DNA from 4 places in the Phyllobacterium sp. MT110 genome. Region 1 is predicted to be linked to each of the others. Evidence: predicted binding sites of a transcription regulator. Region 1 holds the regulator's gene; each other region holds the start of a gene.
What was found. Region 1 encodes PhoB, which activates phosphate uptake and scavenging genes when phosphate is short. Its sites were predicted from a motif close to TGTCATNNANCTGTCAT; they were not measured.
Positions count from the first base shown of each region.

Region 2: ugpB (sn-glycerol-3-phosphate ABC transporter substrate-binding protein UgpB) is a predicted target of PhoB. The motif match lies at 2,062-2,078, and genes of this name have one in related genera.
Region 3: AC1Q5O_RS17460 (acid phosphatase) is a predicted target of PhoB. The motif match lies at 3,307-3,323, and genes of this name have one in related genera.
Region 4: AC1Q5O_RS12875 (DUF2794 domain-containing protein) is a predicted target of PhoB. The motif match lies at 2,914-2,930, and genes of this name have one in related genera.

Region 1 is NZ_JBXAFE010000002.1:536,379-541,397, reverse strand. Features, by position in the region: gene AC1Q5O_RS14255 (AAA family ATPase) at 1-268, shown strand, start outside; gene AC1Q5O_RS14250 (vWA domain-containing protein) at 338-1,528, shown strand; gene phoB (phosphate regulon transcriptional regulator PhoB) at 1,529-2,215, opposite strand; gene phoU (phosphate signaling complex protein PhoU) at 2,230-2,955, opposite strand; gene pstB (phosphate ABC transporter ATP-binding protein PstB) at 2,979-3,752, opposite strand; gene pstA (phosphate ABC transporter permease PstA) at 3,819-5,019, opposite strand, start outside.
Region 2 is NZ_JBXAFE010000001.1:1,910,557-1,915,575, forward strand. Features, by position in the region: gene AC1Q5O_RS09740 (SIS domain-containing protein) at 1-152, shown strand, start outside; gene nagA (N-acetylglucosamine-6-phosphate deacetylase) at 149-1,318, shown strand; gene pncA (bifunctional nicotinamidase/pyrazinamidase) at 1,400-1,999, shown strand; gene ugpB (sn-glycerol-3-phosphate ABC transporter substrate-binding protein UgpB) at 2,162-3,472, shown strand; gene ugpA (sn-glycerol-3-phosphate ABC transporter permease UgpA) at 3,538-4,428, shown strand; gene ugpE (sn-glycerol-3-phosphate ABC transporter permease UgpE) at 4,440-5,019, shown strand, end outside.
Region 3 is NZ_JBXAFE010000003.1:504,586-509,604, forward strand. Features, by position in the region: gene AC1Q5O_RS17450 (response regulator) at 1-494, opposite strand, end outside; gene AC1Q5O_RS17455 (sensor histidine kinase) at 491-1,924, opposite strand; gene AC1Q5O_RS17460 (acid phosphatase) at 2,554-3,255, opposite strand; gene AC1Q5O_RS17465 (FUSC family protein) at 3,470-5,019, shown strand, end outside.
Region 4 is NZ_JBXAFE010000002.1:267,777-272,795, forward strand. Features, by position in the region: gene AC1Q5O_RS12860 (ABC transporter permease) at 1-892, shown strand, start outside; gene AC1Q5O_RS12865 (Bax inhibitor-1/YccA family protein) at 1,084-1,860, shown strand; gene AC1Q5O_RS12870 (GNAT family N-acetyltransferase) at 1,960-2,508, shown strand; gene AC1Q5O_RS12875 (DUF2794 domain-containing protein) at 2,515-2,886, opposite strand; gene AC1Q5O_RS12880 (DUF1223 domain-containing protein) at 3,282-4,052, opposite strand; gene acnA (aconitate hydratase AcnA) at 4,260-5,019, opposite strand, start outside.

The DNA of each region.
Region 1 (5,019 bases):
GCATTATCCCGGCATCAAGCAGAACCTCGTGCGCGCCGCCCTCACCCAGTTCTACGAGATCCGCGATGTGCCCGGCCTGAAGAAGAAGCCGTCGACCTCCGAAGCGCTGGACTGGATCCGGCTGCTGGTTGCCGACGACATCGCCCCGGAAGATTTGCGCGCCGACCCGAAGAACGCCTTGCCGAAACTGCACGGCGCCCTGCTGAAGAACGAGCAGGACGTGCATCTGTTCGAGCGGCTGGCCTTCATGGCGAGGAGGCAGGGATAAATGGCGCTCATGTTTCACCCCATCGAGAGAACCGGCATCGTTCATCGCATTCAATAAAGGGATCCCACAATGTTCCTCCCCTTCTTCCTTGAGCTCAAGGCGGCCAAGATTCCCGTATCGCTGCGGGAATATCTGACGCTGCTTGAGGGGCTGGATGCGGGGCTGGTGACCTATGATGTCGAAGGGTTCTACTATCTCGCCCGTTCCGCCCTGGTGAAGGACGAGCGCCATCTCGACCGCTTCGATCAGGTCTTCGGCCACGTGTTCAAGGGGCTGGAGCTGCTCGGCGGCGAGAGCGGTGTCGACATTGCCAATCTGCCCGAGGAATGGTTGCGCCGGCTCGCCGAAAAGCACCTCACCGAAGAAGAGAAGAAGCTGATCGAGGCGCTGGGCGGTTTCGACAAGCTGATGGAAACCCTGCGCCAGCGGCTTGAGGAGCAGAAGGGCCGGCATCAGGGCGGCTCGAAGTGGATCGGCACGGCCGGAACCTCACCCTTCGGTGCCTATGGCTACAATCCCGAAGGCGTGCGCATCGGCCAGGACGAGAGCCGCAACCGCCGGGCGGTCAAGGTCTGGGACAAGCGTGAATTCAGGAATTTTGACGACAGCGTCGAGCTGGGCACCCGCAACATCAAGGTTGCCCTCAAACGGCTGCGGCGCTGGGTGCGCGAAGGCGCCGATGACGAGCTCGACCTGTCGGGCACCATCAGGTCAACCGCCGAACACGGCTATCTCGACGTGCAGACGCGGCCCGAACGGCGCAATCATGTCAAGCTGCTGATGTTCTTCGATGTGGGCGGCTCCATGGACGAGCATATCCGGATCGCCGAGGAACTGTTCTCCGCCGTCCGCTCGGAATTCAAGCACATGGAATATTTCTACTTCCACAATTGCCTTTACGAGGGTGTGTGGAAGGACAACCGCCGCCGCCATGCGGAACGCATACCGACACTCGATCTCATCCACAAATACGGACCGGACTACAAGGTCATCTTCGTCGGGGATGCCGCCATGGCGCCCTACGAGGTTTCCCATGCGGGCGGCTCGGTCGAACACTGGAACCAGGAGGCGGGCGCGGTCTGGCTCGGCCGGGTGCTCGACCACTGGAAGAACGCCGCCTGGCTCAATCCGTCAAAGGAACAATACTGGGACTACACCGCCTCGACGGCGATGATCCGCAAGATTTTCGCGCATCGCATGTATCCCATGACCCTGGCGGGCATCGAGGGGGCGACGCGCGAACTCTCGCGCAGGCACTGACTACCCGAACGAGTACCCCGCACCGCGCACGGTGCGGATCGGATCGATCGAGCGGCCGATATTGATGGCCTTGCGCAGCCGCCCGACATGCACGTCGACGGTACGGTCGTCCACATAGATGTCGGCGCCCCAGACATTGTCCAGCAGCTGGCCGCGCGAGAACACCCGGCCGGGGGACTGCATCAGGAATTCCAGCAGGCGGAATTCGGTCGGCCCGAGCTTCAACTCGCGCTCCTTGCGGAACACGCGGTGCTGTTCGCGGTCGAGCTTCAGATCGCCGAAGCTGAGCACATGCGACAGCAGGCTCGGATTGACCCGGCGCAGCATGGCCTTGATGCGGGCGAGCAGTTCCGGGGTGGAGAACGGCTTGACCATGTAGTCATCGGCGCCGGTGGCAAGGCCGCGCACCCGCTCGCTCTCTTCGCCGCGCGCCGTCAGCATGATGATCGGCAGAATTTCCGTCTCGCGCCGCGCCCGCAGGCGGCGGCAGAGTTCGATGCCGGAAAGGCCCGGCAGCATCCAGTCGAGAATGAGCAGATCCGGCACTTTTTCACGCAGCGCAATTTCCGCCTCGTCACCGCGTGCGATTGTCTCGACGACATAGCCTTCGGCTTCAAGATTGTACCGGAGAAGGACGCTGAGCGCTTCCTCGTCTTCGACAACAGTGATTTTGGGAGCGATCGCCATTGCTGGAATCCTAATTAAGGCTGTCTGGCTTCATCGACGATGATGCTGTGGGTCTGGTCTTCCTTGGGCCGTTCGGCCGGAAGCTGGGCACCCGTCACGATGTAGTAGACCGTTTCAGCAATGTTCGTCGCATGGTCTCCGATGCGCTCGATATTCTTGGCGCAGAAGAGAAGGTGCGTGCAGGCGGAGATGTTGCGCGGGTCTTCCATCATGTAGGTCAGAAGTTCGCGGAACAGCGATGTGTACAGCGCATCGATTTCGTCATCGCGCTCGCGCACGATGTTGACCTGCTGCACCGAGCGTGTCGCATAGGCGTCGAGCACGTCCTTGAGCTGCGTCAGGGCGAGTTCCGCGATGGTCTGCAGGCCGCGATAGACGGACAGCGTCTGACGCGTATCGGTGACGGCGACAACGCGCTTGGCGATGTTCTTGCCGAGATCGCCGACCCGTTCAAGGTCGGAGGAAATGCGGATGGCGCCGATGATTTCACGCAGATCGATCGCCATGGGCTGGCGCTTGCCGATGATGGTGATGGCCTTCTCGTCGATCTCGCGCTGTCCGGCATCGAGGATGAGATCGTCCGAAATGACGCGCTGGGCCAGCGCGTTGTCGGAGTTCACCATGGCGGTGACGGCCTGTTCGACCATGCGTTCGGCATGGCCGCCCATTTCGGCGATCTTGTGCGTCAGGAACTTCAGTTCGTCGTCATAGGAACGGACGGTATGCTGCGACTCGGTCATATTCTTATCCCTGTTTCCCGTGATTAGCCGAAGCGTCCGGTGATGTAGTCCTGCGTGCGCTTTTCCGTCGGATTGGTGAACATCATTTCCGTATCGCCCACCTCGACGAGGTTTCCGAGATGGAACATGGCGGTGCGCTGCGAAACGCGGGCCGCCTGCTGCATCGAATGGGTGACGATGACGATGGTGTAGTTCTGGCGCAGTTCGTCGATCAGTTCCTCGACCTTTGCCGTGGCAATCGGATCGAGCGCCGAGCAGGGTTCGTCCATCAGGATGACTTCCGGGCTGACGGCAATGGCGCGGGCGATGCACAGGCGCTGCTGCTGGCCGCCGGAAAGGCCGGTACCGGCTTCATGCAGGCGGTCCTTCACTTCGTCGAACAGGCTGGCGCGGCGCAGGCTCTTCTCGACGATTTCCTCCAGCTCGTGCCGGTTCTTGGCAAGACCATGGATGCGCGGGCCATAGGCCACATTCTCGAAAATGGACTTCGGGAACGGATTGGGTTTCTGGAAAACCATGCCGACGCGGGCGCGCAGCTCGACCACGTCGATCTTCGGATTGTAGATATCCTCGTCATCGAGCGTGATCTTGCCGCCGATCTTGCAGCCTTCGATCGTGTCGTTCATGCGGTTGAGCGAGCGCAGGAAGGTCGACTTGCCGCAACCGGACGGGCCGATCAGCGCCGTCACCATCTTTTCCGGCACATCGAGGCTGACACCGAACAGGGCCTGCTTTTCACCGTAGTGAACGGTGACATCCTTGCCCTGCATTTTGATCGTATTGACCTGTGCACTCATTTTGTCGTTTACCGCTTTTTCGAGAGATCGTTCTGTCATGAGATTCATTGTTCGCTCCCGTTTTACCTACCAGCGCCGTTCGAAGCGGCGGCGCAGAATGATGGCTCCGATGTTCATGACTGCAAGAAACAGAAGCAGCACGATGATAGCGCCCGATGTGCGCTCGACAAAGGCCCGCTCCGCTTCATTCGCCCACATGTAGATCTGCACCGGCAGCGCCGTGGACGGATCAAGCGGCGTGACCGGATAATTGGCGACGAAGGCCACCATGCCGATCAGCAGCAGCGGTGCGGTCTCGCCCAGCGCATGGGCAAGGCCGATGATCGTGCCGGTCAGGATGCCGGGGGCGGCCAGCGGCAGCACATGGTGAAACACCATCTGTGTCTTCGAGGCACCGATGCCCAGCGCCGCCGAGCGGATGGACGGCGGCACGGCGCGCAGGGCCGCACGGGTGGCGATGATGATCGTCGGCAGCGTCATCAGCGTCAGCACCAGGCCGCCGACCAGCGATGCGGAGCGCGGCAGGCCGAAGAAATTGATGAACACGGCCAGCCCGAGCAGACCGAAGACGATCGACGGCACCGCAGCCAGATTGTTGATGTTGACCTCGATGATATCGGTCAGGCGGCTCTTCTTGGCATATTCTTCCAGATAGATCGATGCGGCCACGCCGATGGGCAGGGAAAGGCAGAGGACAATCAGCATCATGTAGAGCGAGCCGATGAGCGCGACACCGAGACCCGACGTTTCCGGACGGCTCGATGCGCCGAAGGTGAACAGGCCGCTGTTGAAGCGCTGCGCCATGGCGCCTTCCTTGGCCAGCGTGTTCATCCAGGCAACCTGGCGGTCCGATACCTTGCGGTTCGCCTGATCGACACTCAGGTCGATCTGGCCCTTGAAAGCCGAGTCGATGTCGCCGCCGGTCAGCACCCAGAGGTTCTGCGTCGTGCCGATCAGTGCCGGATTTCCTGAAACCAGTTCCCGCAGCTGGCTGCGCGAGCCGTCGGAGACGAGCTTGCTCAGTTCGCGGATCGCCGGCTTGTCGTCAAGGCTGACGCCCAGCTTTTCGGCAAGGGCATTGCGCACCAGGATCGGATAGTTCGCGGTCAGCAGAACGGTCGGGTCGGTCGCACGCTTGTTCGTGGGGTCGATCACCTTCTCGTCGAGCTTGACCGAGAGGCTGACCTCCGTCTGCCAGAACGCCGTGTAGCCGTTGGAGATCACCGAGTAGAGCAGTGCAACCAGGAAGAACAGGCCGATGGCAATC
Region 2 (5,019 bases), on a different contig from region 1:
CCGCATTGCCGTTCATCGCGACGTCGCACCCATTGACGGACCCGCTCACACTGCTGGTATCATTCTATGCTTTCGTGGAAGATTTCGCCCGCAGCCGCGGATTGAATCCGGACGAGCCACCGCATTTGAGAAAAGTGACTGAAACAATATGAGCACTGTCTATGCACTGACCGGCGCCGACATTTTTGACGGCGAAACCTGGCATGCCGGTTCGGCGATTCTTGTCGATGCGGGCGCCATCACCGGTATCGTTGCCCAGGCGGACATCCCTGCGGATGTTCGCCGGGTCGCGCTCAACGGCGGCAAGCTTGTGCCCGGTTTCATCGACGTGCAGGTGAATGGCGGCGGCGGCGTTCTTCTGAACGACGGCCCGAGCGTCGAGGCGATCAGGACCATCTGCCAGGCGCATTTCGCCTTCGGCACGACGGCCCTCCTGCCAACCCTGATCACCGACACCCCCGCCATCACCAATGCGGCGATTGCCGCCGGCAAGGCGGCCGCGCTGGAGAAAGTCACCGGATTTATCGGCCTGCATCTGGAAGGGCCGCACCTTTCCGTCTCGCACAAGGGCACGCACGATCCCGCGCTTATCCGCCCGATGGAGGACAGCGATCTCGTGGCGATCGTGGAAGCCGTGCAGGCACTGCCGGTACTGCTCACCACTGTCGCCCCGGAGACCGTCCCCGTCGACAAGATCAAGGCCATGGTCGATGCGGGCGTCATCGTCAGCATCGGCCATAGCGGCGCAACTTATGAAACGGCTGTCGCGGCCAAGGATGCCGGCGCGTCCATGGCAACCCATCTTTTCAATGCCATGAGCCAGCTCGGAAACCGCAGCCCGGGCGTTGTCGGCGCCATCCTTGAAACCGGCGAACTGTCGGCAGGGCTGATTGCCGACGGTTTCCACGTCAGCAAGGCCTCGATGGCGATTGCCCTGCGTGCCAAGCAGGGTCCGGCCAGGATTTTTCTCGTGACCGACGCCATGTCCACCATCGGCACGGATATCACCACCTTCACGCTGAACGGACGGACGATCCGGCGGCATGACGGCCGCCTGACGCTCGAAGACGGCACGCTGGCGGGAGCCGATCTCGACATGATTTCGGCAGTCCGCTTCGTCCATCGCGAGCTTGGGCTGGACCTGGAGGAAGCCCTGCGGATGGCCTCGCTCTATCCCGCCGAGAGCATCCGGATCGATCATCGCTACGGGCGCATCGGCACCGGATATGTTGCCAATATCGTGCATCTCGATGATGCGCTTGAGGTCGATCACGTCTGGATCGACGGCGATCTGCATTACGCCCGAAACCCGAGTTGACGACTTTCTCCGATTGTCCATACTGCCATCCCTAGTGGAACGAATTTGACATTCGGACCACCGGACAATCGGAGAAATGAAATGGCTGGGGATGCGCTTGTCGTCATCGATGTGCAGAACGATTTTTGCCCGGGCGGTACACTGGCCGTGGATGGCGGAAGTGAAATCGTCCCGATCATCAACAAACTGATCATCCGGTTCGATCACGTCATCCTGACGCAGGACTGGCACCCGGCCGGCCATTCGAGCTTCGCTTTCTCCCATCCCGGCAAGGCGCCCTTCGACACGGTGAAAATGCCCTACGGCGACCAGACGCTGTGGCCGGACCATTGCATTCAGGGCACGCCGGGCGCCGATTTCCATGCGGATCTGCAGTGGACCAAGGCCGAACTGATCATCCGCAAGGGCTTCCGTCCCCACATCGACAGCTACTCGGCGTTTTTCGAGAACGACCGCAAGACCCCGACCGGCCTTGCCGGCTACCTGCGCGAGCGCGGCATCACCAATGTGACCTTTGTCGGGCTGGCGACAGATTATTGCGTCGCCTACTCCGCGCTGGATGCGGTGGCGCACGGTTTTACCGCCGATGTGCTGCTGGATGCCTGCCGCGCCATCGACATGGGCGGATCACTGGCCGCCATGGTCGCGAATATGCGCAAGGCCGGCGTCACCCTCATCTGACCGGCATAAAAGTGAACAGCTGAGCATTTTTTCCACAGGCGTTAACCCAGACATTCGACCAAAGTCATAAAACTGTTGTTTCTCTGTCACATAATGAGGATAGTGCCCATAAGCGCATCCAATAAGCGTGTTCCTAACGACGCCTCATTATGGGAGACATACATGACATTTCGCGGCACTTCGCTCAGCCTTGCGCTTGGACTTATCCTAGCATCGTCCACTTCATCCTTTGCCGTCACCGAAATCAGCTGGTGGCACGCCATGACCGGTGCCAACAACGAGGTTGTTGAAACCCTGTCGAAGGAATTCAACGAAAGCCAGAGCGACTACAAGGTCGTTCCAGTGTTCAAGGGCACCTATCCGGAAACGTTGAACGCCGGCATTGCCGCGTTCCGTGCCAAGCAGGCCCCGCATATCATGCAGGTATTCGACGCCGGAACCGGCGTCATGATGGGCGCCGAGGGCGCCATCAAACCGGTGGCCGACATTCTCTCGATGGGCGGCGCAAAGTTCGACAAGAGCCTCTATCTGCCGGGCATTGTCGCCTATTATTCCAAGCCGGACGGCACGATGCTGTCCTTCCCCTACAACAGCTCCTCGCCAATCCTTTACTACAACAAGGATATCTTCAAGAAGGCGGGCCTCGATGAAAACAACCCGCCAAAAACCTGGCCGGAAGTCTGGGAAGCCGCCAAGAAGATCAAGACCAGCGGCGCGGCCAAATGCGGCTACACCTCGACATGGCTGACATGGATCCACACGGAAAACTTTGCCGCCTGGAACAATGTTTCCTACGGCACCAATGAAAACGGCATTGCCGGAACCGATGTCGAACTGAAGATCAACGCGCCGATCTATGTCAAACACTTCCAGGAACTGGCCGACCTCGCCAAGGACGGCACGTTCCGCTACGGCGGGCGCACATCCGAAGCCAAGCCGCTGTTCCTGTCGGGCGAATGCGGCATCTTCACCGAATCCTCCGGCGGACTGGGCGACGTGGTCAAGTCGGGCATGAACTACGGCACCGGCCAGCTTCCCTATGACCCCGATGCCAAGGGTGCACCGCAGAACACGACACCGGGCGGCGCCAGCCTCTGGGTGTTCGCCGGCAAGTCCGACGCGGAATACAAGGGCGTTGCCGCCTTCTTCACCTTCCTGTCGCGCACCGACATCCAGGCCCGCCTGCACCAGGTATCCGGCTATCTGCCGGTCACCCTTGCCGCCTATGAGGACACCAAGAAGTCCGGTTTCTACGACAAGAACCCCGCCCGCGAAATTCCGATCAAGCAGATGATGGGCAAGGCGCCGACGGAAAACTCCAAGGGCGTCCGCCTGCCGAACCTGCCGCAGGTGCGTGATATCGAGAACGAAGAGTTCGAGAACATGCTCTCCGGCAAGCAGACCGCCCAGCAGGCGCTCGACAATGCCGTCAAGCGCGGCAATGCAGCCATCAAACAGGCGAACGGCCAGTAAGAGCCGGTTCATGAACGCCCCGTCCGCATGTCTTGCGGACGGGGCTCTTTTCAAGAGGGGCAATCATGGCATCGTCAACGCGTGTCACTTTTCCGAACAAGGTCCTGCCATATCTGCTGCTGGCGCCGCAGCTTGCCATCACGATTGTCTTTTTCTACTGGCCCGCGTCCCAGGCCATCCGCCAGTCGGTGCTGCGCGAGGATCCGTTCGGCCTGTCGACCCAGTTCGTCGGCCTCGGCAATTTCAAGCGCATCCTGAGTGACCCGAACTACCTGAACTCGCTGCAGGTCACGGTTATCTTCTCCATCGCCACGGCAGTCATTGCCATGGGCTTCGCGCTGCTGTTCGCCGTCATGGCCGACAAGGTCATCCGCGGCAAAGGTGTCTACCGCACCCTGATGATCTGGCCCTACGCCGTGGCCCCGGCCATTGCCGGCATGCTCTGGCTGTTCCTGTTCAATCCCTCAATGGGCACATTCGCCTATATGATCCGCTCCGCCGGCTACAATTGGGACCCGCTGCTCAACAGCAACCAGGCCATGCTCCTGGTGGTTGCCGCCGCCGCATGGAAGCAGATCAGCTACAATTTCCTGTTCTTCGTTGCCGGGCTGCAGTCCATTCCCAAATCGCTGATCGAAGCCGCTGCCATTGATGGTGCCGGCGAAACCAAGCGCTTCTGGACCATCATTTTCCCGCTGCTTGCCCCGACGACGTTCTTCCTGCTGGTCGTCAACACCGTCTACGCCTTCTTCGACACGTTCGGCATCATTCATGCCGTCACCGGCGGCGGCCCGGGCAAGGCGACGGAAACATTGGTCTACAAGGTTTACAATGATGGCTTCGTCAACCTGATCCTTGGCGACTCCGCGGCACAATCGGTGATCCTCATGGTCATCGTCATCGGCCTGACGGCGATCCAGTTCCGTTATGTCGAGCGCAAAGTGCATTACGGCTGAGGAACGCAGAGATGATCCAGAACAATCCCATCGGCCGTCTCGTCGCCCACATCATCCTGATTGTCGGCATCCTGATCGTGGCCTTCCCGATCTACTACGCCTTCATCGCGTCAACCCAGTCGCTGCAGGATATCATGCGGCCGCCGCTGTCCCTGCTGCCGGGCGGGCATTTCTGGGAAAACTACACGACGGCGCTTTTCGGCGGCATCGGCCGCATCGGCGGCGTGAGTGTCGGCCGCCTGCTCATCAACAGCACGATCATGGCGCTGGCGATTGCCGTCGGCAAGATCATCATTTCGATCCTGTCGGCCTATGCCATCGTCTTCTTCCGCTTTCCCGGCCGCATGGTCTTCTTCTGGCTGATCTTCATCACCCTGATGCTGCCGGTCGAAGTCCGCATCCTGCCGACCTACAAGGTCATGGTCGATCTCGGCCTCATCGATACCTATACGGGCCTGACGGTTCCCCTCATGGCGTCGGCTACCGCAACCCTCCTGTTCCGGCAGTTCTTCATGACCATACCGGGCGAGCTGGTGGAAGCGGCACGCGTCGACGGTGCAGGCCCATGGCGCTTCTTCAAGGACATCCTGC
Region 3 (5,019 bases), on a different contig from region 1:
CCTTCCGCCAGGCAGCGCAGAACTTCAAGCTCGCGGGCCGTGAGATCCTCGAACTGGCGCGGCTGCGGGTTGCGGATGGAGTTCAGCAGGCGCTGCGCCACGAGGGGGTGCAGTGTCGGCGTCCCCTTGCTGGCCGCATGAATTGCATTCATCAAATGTTCGCCGCGCATGGATTTCAGCAGGAAGGAATGGGCACCGGCCTCGATGGCCTTGAAAGCCAGCCGGTCGTCGTCACTGGATGTCAAAATCATGATGTGGGTTTCGGGGCTTGCCTTGCGGATGAGGCCGATCATGGCTTCCGCTGCATCGCCCATTCCCGGCATCATCAGATCCAGCAGGAGAACGTCGGGGCGGTGTTCGCGCACCATCGATATGGCGGTCTCACCGTTTTCGGCCTCCGCAAGGACGGTGAAACCGGGATCGATGCGCAGCAGCCCGCGAATGCCTTCGCGTACCACGGCATGATCATCGGCAATGACTATTGTTGTGCTCATGATTGCCCCGCCACGGGTAGTTTGAACGACACATCGACGGATGTGCCGGTTGCTTCCGATTGGATTGTTATAATGCCGCCGGGCAATGTGTTCGCACGCCAGCGCATATTCGACAATCCCATGCCAAAGGGAGCCTTGCCGATATCGAAACCCTGGCCGTCATCGGTAATGCTCCAGTGCCAGCGGGCGCCGGGCTTGCAGTCGATGCGAATGGTGCGGCACTGCGCATGGCGCAGGGCGTTTGCCACGGCTTCGTGGGTGATCATGAGCAATTCCTGGGCTATTTCCGGGACGCCGTCAAAAGCGGAGCGGGCGCCTTCAGGCCAATTGATTGACCATTGCACGCCTGATCCCGCCAGCAGATCGCGGACACTGCGCAGCAGTGTTTCATACAGGCCGTAATCGGCAATCGCGGGCAGGTTGAAGCCGGAAACGACGTTCTCCAGGTCCTGCTGCAAATGATCGGCCAGACGCCTGGCCGATTCCACCGTCGGCAGCAGCGGCGCGTGCCCCTGCGCCTCATATTCCAGTTCGGTGAGCTTCAGACCAAGCACAAAACTGCGCTGTTTGGCGGTGTCATGCAGGTCGCGCGCGATGCGGTTGCGCTCCACCGATATGGCCAGCGCCTTCTGCGTATCGAAGCTCTTGGATATTGCATCCGCCATGCTGTTGAAGCGTTGCATCAGCCGCCCGAATTCATCCCTTGAGCCGTCCTTGATGCGGGCCCGCAGATCGCCTGCGGCCCATTGGTCCGCGGCGTTTGTCGCCCGCTTGATTCGCCGGAACAGCCGCCAGACGAACAACGCCGCAACGCTGGCGCCCATCGAATTGATCAGGATGAATGTGCGGATATAGTCATAAACGGTGGCATCGAGCACTTCGTCGTAAAGCTCCCATTGCGACCAGTAATGAAGCCCGATCAATGCCTGGGTGTTGTTGGCCAGCGGCAGTGCTACCCGCTTGACCATGGCCCAGTCGTCATTGTCCCTTTGAATGAAATTCGGCTGTTCGCCATGCACCGCCGCGCTCAGCGCCTTGCCGAGCAGGGGCGTCGCGTCCGGCTGGGTGGCACACACCATGCCGTTATCATCAATGATCCGGACCTGCATTCGGCCGCTGTGAAAAAACGAAAACATGATGCCGAAATCGGATACCCGCGTGACGCCGGATCGAACCACATTCCAGAATATCTTGCTGGCCAGAACGGTGCAGGCTTCCTTGTCGCGCGGATCTGTGCCCGACGCAAGAGCGGTCAGTTGCTGTTGATCAAGGCCATTGAAGAAGCCCCGGATGCTACTCTCGTAGCGGCCGGAGGAAAACTGGCTCATCAGGATACTGACAAGGAAAAGCGCGCCGAAGCCGACGATCATGAACATCAGCACCAGTTTGACGAACAGACCACGCAAACGAAGAGCATGCAAAAAACTCACGTTTTCATTCCTCGCCGGTTATTTAAGCCGACGTCTCACTGGCCGGTTCCTTGTTCCATACCACTCGGCGGAGCGAATGCCACCCTTGCTCTTGTAACGCGGCTTCAGCGTTGTGCGTTGACCCTCAGGCAATCGATAGGACGGATGGGTGCGCATTGACGCCGATTCCGTCTGACTGGCGGATTCATCCTGTCGCGCGGCTGTCCCCTTTCTCCATCCGCCTGCAAAATTCAACAGGATCATCACTTTATCGCGCAAGGCGTTCCAGAAATCAGACGAGAGAAGGGGTATCAGCACGAGGCCAAGCAGAAGCGACAGGGCGAAATATTCAACGGAAAGCAGCTGTATCTGATAACGCATGATCATGCGGCCGTCGTTGATGCGTGGCCAGGAACATCGGGTTCAACCTGCGGTGCGAGCCACGTATGGTTTGGTCTGAACATAGCTGTCTCTTCCAGTTATCACGCTTTCGTGAAGCGTTGGGCCGGAAAGTAACCCTGTTCCGTCGTTCCTGCATCGGGCGAAGGTCAGGCTCGCACGTACGACCAAAGTCGTAGACGGTTAAACCCGCCATGCGCGAAGAACACGCATGGCGGGCATTGTCGGGGAAATGGCCGGCGCAGATGCTATCAGGCGCCGCCGAGACCCAAGGCAGCGCGCAGTTCAGCCTTCGCAGGCTCGTATTCGGCCTTGAAGTCATCATGCTTCATGATTGTCGCGGCAATGACGCTGCCGGAAATGCGGCCCATTTCCACGTCGGAACGGTAGTGAATGCCGCCAACGATGCGGTTGTTGCCGTATTCCCAGGCGCGGGCCATGATTTCCGCCTTCTTTTCCGGAACCATGTTGGACAGAACAATGCCCATCAGCGTGCCAACGGTCGTGTGACCGGAGGGCCATGCACCGGAATTGGACGGCTTGACGGCAGGCTTCACGAGTTCGCTCAGCTGATGCGGACGTGGACGCTTGAAAACATCCTTTGCCGGATCAACGACAGCGCCTTCGGTTTCAACAACCCGGTCGAAAAAGGCAGCAAGCTTCGGCAATTTGTCCTTGTTGAAATCCGGACCCAGAACGTCGGCGAAACGCCAGACATTTTCCTCGGCATCGGCCTGGGCGCGGGCAACCATTTCCGGTGTCCGCGTCACTTGCAAGGTAAGAACTTCCCCGATTTCTGCCTTGGTCTGTGCCGAATCATTGGTGGGAGGCGGGGGCAAAATGGTCAGGAGGTCGATTTCCTTACTATCGCTGAAAGGCTTGACCTCGCCGGCATAGGCGGCGGTAAGGCCAACAAAAGCAAACGCTGTCAGCAGACTGAGCAATCTACGCATAAAATGGTCCTCGTTAGGGTGATGGTCGCCATTGGATCATGCGCCCGTTGGATGTCACGTTTGTGACACAATGGGGTCATTGAAGGCGGTCTTGCATGGCAAAGGTTGGGATGAAGCCGAGGTGGCAAGAAGACGCACGGCCATGCAGCGTCTTTCCGTTGTGCCGCCTGCCTGTGAAATATATTGAGGGCGGGGAGCTGCCAGATCGGACGCCATGTTTCAATCCATCCACACCATGATGCAACATCCCGCATGGCCCGGCCGGACGGCCTGGGTATTTGCGCTGAGAACGAATGCCGCGGCGCTTTTTGCCCTCACGGCAGCCTTTGCGTTGAACCTGCAGCAGCCGCAATGGGCAATGATGACTGTCTTTATCGTGTCGCAACCGATTGCCGGCATGGTCATCAGCAAGGGATTGTTTCGTCTGGCCGGAACGCTGATCGGGGCTTTGGCGGCGATGGCCATCACCGCCGCGACAGGTGATATGCGATGGCTGTTTGTGGCGTCGATCGCCCTGTGGGTGGCACTGTGCACCTACGCGGCCTCGATGTTGCGGAACCCGGAATCCTACGGTGCGGCTCTTGCGGGCTATACCGCCGTCATTATCGCACTCCCGGCGTTTGGCCATCCGCATCTCCTGGCCGAATTTGCCTATGCGCGCTGCACCGAGATTATGCTCGGCATCGTCTGTGCCGGTGTGGCCAGCCGCTTTTTTCAACCGCAGCTTGCGCGAACGGCGCTGGTGGAAGGCCTGGAGAACTGCATCGCCGATCTGGCACGCTATACCAGCGATGCGATTGCCGGGCGCGATGCAGGGCACCTGAAGACGGCGCACAGGAAGCTGATCGCGGACACGCAGGCCCTTGCCGCCATGCGGGCTCACGCACGGCTGGAAGCCCCCAGCCTTGTCACGCATGGCCGCCATTCCCGCCATACGGTGGGGCATCTCATGTCATGCCTGTCGATTGTGAACATCCTCGTCGCGCATCGGGTCTCGTCCGACGGGACATGGAGCAGCCTGCGTGACAGGCTCGGGGTATTGCTGGATGACATGGCGCGCGACTTCAAGGTTGACGCCGTTGAGCCGTGGCTTGGCAGGGTTGATATCATCGCAGCCGAAATAGCGGAGCTGAAAGGCAGGCCGTGGGGCGATGACAGCATCGGCATGATGGCCCGTTTGACGCTGCTGGGTGAGTTTCTCGACGGGCTCAAGGCGACGTTGAACGGTCTTTCGGCGCTGCGCAGCCGCTCGCAATATATGGCTGGCAGCAGGAAGCCGCCGGCATTGCCGGTCTACCGCGATCACAGCACGGCGCTGGTAAATGCGGTTCGCGCTGTTGCCGCAACAACTCTGATGACGGCCTACTGGATGGAAAGCCGGCATGCGGATGCGGCGGCGGCGGCGATTATCGTCGCAGTGGTGTGCAGCCTGTTCGCGTCGATGCCCAACCCGCTGCAGACGAGCTGGGGATTTTTCAAGGGCACGTTGTACGCCGTTCCGTTTGCCTTTGTTTTGGGACAGTTGATCCTGCCGTCTTTCCCCGGTCTGTTCTGGTTTGCCCTATTCATCGTTCCCATCCTCGTGCCGGCGGCGCTGCTGATGGCAGATCCGCGCCATGTCGGGCCGGCAACCGCTTTCGCCATCAATTTCATCGTCTTCCTCAAACCGCATGAGGCGATGGTGTTTGAACCGCAGGTTTTCATGGAAACCTCGCTGTCGGTTCTGGTCGGCATCCTCATCGGACTTCTCGTCTTCATTGTTGT
Region 4 (5,019 bases), 270 kb from region 1:
GCTGCGCGGCCGCATCGTTGCGTTCAACGGCACGGATGTCGGCAAGCTGACCATACCGCCGGAGGGGGCATGGGTGTTGCGTGGGGATCGCGGCATCACCTACGCCAAGAAGATACCGGAAAACTCGGTGCTGACAGCGGGTACCTGGTGGCCCGAAGGTTACACCGGCGAGCCGCTGGTATCCTTCTCGGCCGAGGAAGCGCGTAACCTTGGCCTCAAGCTTGGCGATACGGTCACCGTCAATGCGCTCGGCCGCAACATCACGGCGCGCATTGCCAACTTCCGGCAAGTGGAGTGGGAATCGCTTGCGATCAATTTCGTCATGGTGTTCTCGCCCAATGCTTTTGCCGGCGCCCCGCATGCCTGGCTTGCCACGCTCACCGATCCCTCTGCGACAACACAGGAAGAGGCCACGGTCATGCGTGATGTGACCCGGGCTTTTCCTGCCGTCACGTCCGTGCGGGTGAAGGATGCCATTAGCATTGCCAACGAGCTGGTCGGACAGCTGGCGGTTGCAATCCGCGCTGCGGCGTCGGTAGCTCTGATCGCCTCCATCCTTGTGCTCGGCGGCGCGCTTGCGGCCGGCAACCGCGCCCGCGTGCATGACGCGGTGGTCCTGAAAACTCTTGGCGCCACGCGGCGCACCCTGATCAAGGCGTTCAGTTACGAATATGTCATTCTGGGGCTGGCGACAGCAACTTTCGCGCTCCTGGCTGGCGGATTGGCGGCCTGGTATGTGGTTGTGCGGGTGATGAAGCTGCCTGCATCATTCCAGCCGGAAGTGGCGGTTTCCACGCTGGTCTTGGCGCTGGTTCTGACCGTCGGATTTGGCCTTGCGGGAACCTGGAGAATCCTTGGTCAAAAGGCGGCTCCGATCCTGCGAAACCTCTGAAATCGTTAAAAAAGCGTAATATGCGAGCGCTTTGCCCGCATTTGCCCGCCAAACACGCGATCTTGAGTAAAACAGGTCTTGTTATCGCCCTGCTGAATCCCCATAATTCACCGCATGGCATGCTGGGGTCCCGCCAGCGGCGCCTGGGAATAACCCCCGACACCCGACGGGACGAAGCAATGAGGAAAACCATGGCTGACTATCGCAACATCCAGGCCCGTACATCGGCCGGAATGCGTGTGGACGCGGGGATCGATCAAGGTCTACGCAGCTACATGCTGAAGGTCTACAATCTGATGGGGATCGGTCTCGCAGTGACCGGTCTTGCCGCGCTTGCAATTGTTTATCTCGCAACCACCAATGACGCATCACTTGCCGCGCATCAATTGCCGAATGGCAAGATGCTGACCAGCCTTGGCGTGGCGCTTTACGGCTCGCCCCTGCGTTGGGTTGTTATGCTCGCACCGCTCGCAGCGGTGTTCTTCTTGAGCTTCCGCATTGAGAAAATGAGTGTTTCGGCGGCCCAGACAACCTTCTGGGTTTATGCAGCGCTCGTCGGTGTTTCTCTGTCGTCGATCTTCCTTGTCTATACGTCGGGAAGCATCGTGCAGACATTCTTCATCACCGCTGCATCCTTTGGTGCGCTGTCGCTCTACGGCTACACGACGAAGCGCGATCTATCCGGAATGGGTTCGTTCCTGTTCATGGGTCTGATCGGCATTCTCCTTGCCGGTGTGGTCAACATCTTCCTGCAGTCCAGTGCTTTGCAGTTTGCAATCTCTGCGATCGGCGTTCTGGTCTTTGCGGGTCTGACGGCCTATGACACCCAGAGCATCAAGGAAATGTACTATGAAGGCGACAGCTCGGACACCTATGGCCGCAAGGCGATCATGGGTGCGCTGCGCCTCTATCTCGACTTCATCAACATGTTCATGTTCCTGTTGCAGTTCCTCGGCAACCGCAACTGATCCTGGACGTTATGAACGAGTGAAAAAGGGCGGCGGAAACGCTGCCCTTTTTCTTGGCGGCATTGCATTCATCCGGTATTTTTGCGATCGATTGCGGTCATGACCAGCATTCATATCCGCCCGGCACAGCCCACTGACCTGCCCGCTATCACCGCAATCTATCGCGATGCAGTTCTGCATGGTACGGCCACCTACGAGATCGAGCCGCCCGCGCTGGCGGAGATGACCAAGCGGTTCCATACGATCACCAGTGATGGTTTCCCCTACAGCGTGGCAGAGATGGACGGCGTCGTGAGCGGCTACGCCTATGCCAGTTATTTCCGTACCCGCCCGGCCTATTGGTGGAGTGTCGAGGATTCGATCTACATTGCGCCGCAGGCCAAGGGTAAAGGCATGGGCAAAGCCCTGCTTCAACGCTTGATCATCGATTGCACAGCGCTTGGATTTCGCCAGTTCATCGCTGTTATCGGCGATGGTCACGCTGCGTCAGCGTCGGTGCGCCTGCATACCAGTTGCGGTTTCAGGCATTGCGGCATCATTGAAGGATCGGGTTTCAAGCATGGCCGCTGGCTGGATACGGTTCTCATGCAGCTTGATATGAATGGCGGGACCACGACCCTTCCGGGGCCGGCACCTTTGAGAGGTTGAGCAGCTTTAGCTCCGCACGACCTGCAGCGATTTGTCGAATATCCTGAGTACCCTGTCGAGTTCCGTGCCGCGCTTGAGAATAAGACCGCTCGCGGCAATCACGCTATAGGCGCCTTGCTTGCGGGCCAGCCGCGGATTTTTCTCAATCCGGAACATCGGCACTTCACTGGTTCGGCGAAATACAGAAAACACAGCCCGGTCATTCAGATGGTCAATGGCATAATCGCGCCATTCGCCTGCTGAAACCATGAAGCCGTATATTCTGAGGATTTGATCAAGTTCCCGCCGATTGAATGTAACGGGGAGATCACGTGCGCCGGAGAGTGAAATGAGTTTCGCCTGCTGTTGCGATTCGTCGCCACCTGCATTGCTGTCCATCAATCAATCCGCCCTTAGATTTGCCGTATGACAACTGGATGACAGAAGGGTGACCTGTTCCGCCCGCATTTACAAGCCTGTAAGTGTCCGGGCGCGCGCAATTGAACGCAAAAATGTCGTTGTCATTGTGCCTTTCACAAAGGAATACGCCCTGTTTCCATTGGTGATGTCTGGCCACAGTTTCGCCATGTTGCACTCGCATTGCCGCCGGATTTCAGACCCACCTTCAGCCCGTTGTCTGAGACGGTTCGGTCTTGAGCGGTCCGATACCCCAAGCCCCCCGCCCAAACGGGCTGTTCTGGCCGAACCATTCAGTCTCTCAATGGCAACAAGCCCCAAGACTTCAGGCTGGTTTTACCAGCCTTTTTTCTTGTCTGCAGAAATGCTCTTTAAAATCAGGGCTTTGTCATGATCGAGGCGCCAATGATAGGCCCCGGTTTGCCTTCACCAAGCATTTCCTGCAACAGGACAGCGCAGCCGGAAGCCTTCTTGCTGGCGATTTCGGTCAGCGGGATTTCGATCTTCTGCGATTTGCCATCCCACATGCCAACGGTTTCCATCGCGCGGACGCTGTTGGCGTAGCTGACATTGCGCCCGCCATTCTCGCCATCGGGTATGGAAACAATGGTTTCCTTGTTGAAATAGGCGAGAAGAACACGCACAGGATTTTTTGCGGCAGCCCCCTCACCAATATTGATGACCAGGCGATCCGGAGAGGTTTTTTCGATCGATACGGGAATTGTCAGTCCAGAATCACCATTGCGCATCTCATCGATTCGGCGACGGATTTTAGCGCCGTCCTGACCGTTTACATGCTCGCGGCCATTGAGGATTGCCTGCGGTGTGTAAACACCTGTCAGTCCAAGTGCCTTGCGATAGGCATTCTGCCGCGCGGTGTTTTCGGGCAGCGCAAGATTGTCCACCCACCCGCGATAATCCCAATAGTCAACATGGAAGGCCAGTGCGACGACTTTCCCTTCGGCGACCAACTGCTTGAGGACGGCATCGGCAGGTGGGCACGAGCCGCAGCCCTGCGAGGTATAAAGCTCAACCACGCCATCCGGTTTCGTGCCGATGCTCCCGGCATAAACCGGCCACGTGAACCCCGCCGCTACAAGGAGCGGGCAGACGATCAGAATGGCTTTGAGCAGGGTGCGCAGGGTCAAGGGTACGAGCTTTCTTCCCGAATTTTTCTTTGATCTTGTATGAGAGTGATTGCCAGACAATTGATAAGGATGCGTTTTATCAAGAGGAAGTCACTTTGAGGTGAATTCGATCACGTTTACAGGCAAAACCATATAATTATTGGCGAAATCGCGAAAAAAAGACCGCCGGTTGCCCGGCGGTCTCCGATTTCAGAGCTTTTCGCTGCTTTAAGCGGCGAGATCGCGCAGCACGTACTGCAGGATGCCGCCGTTCTTGAGGTATTCCAGCTCATCGATTGTATCGATACGGCAGATCAGCGGTACCTGCTTGACCGTACCATCGGCGAACGTCACAGTGGCATGGGTCTTCTGGCGCGGCTGGATCGTGGCAAGACCTTCGATGGAAACGGTCTCATCGCCCTTCAGGCCAAGCGACTGCCAGCTCGTGCCCTCTTCCAGCACGAAGGGGACGATGCCCATTCCCACGAGATTCGAACGATGGATGCGTTCGAAGGACTGGGAAATCACAGCGCGAACGCCGAGAAGGTTCGTGCCCTTGGCCGCCCAGTCACGCGATGAACCATTGCCGTATTCGATACCGGCAAAGATGACGAGCGGGACATTCTCGCTGCGGTACTGCATGGCGGCATCATAGATCGGCATTTCCTCTTTCGAGGGGTAATGGATCGTGTACCCGCCTTCGCGGCCATTTTCACCAAGCATGTGATTGCGGATGCGGATGTTGGCGAACGTGCCGCGCATCATCACTTCATGGTTGCCGCGACGCGTACCGTACTGGTTGAAGTCCAGGGGTGCCACACCGTGATCAGTTAGGTACTTGCCGGCAGGCGAGGCCGCCTTGATCGAACCGGCCGGAGAGATGTGGTCGGTGGTGATCTTGTCGCCGAAGAGACCAAGGATACGCGCACCCTTGATATCGTTGACGATGCCCGGTGTCTTGCCCATGCCGACAAAGTAGGGCGGGTTC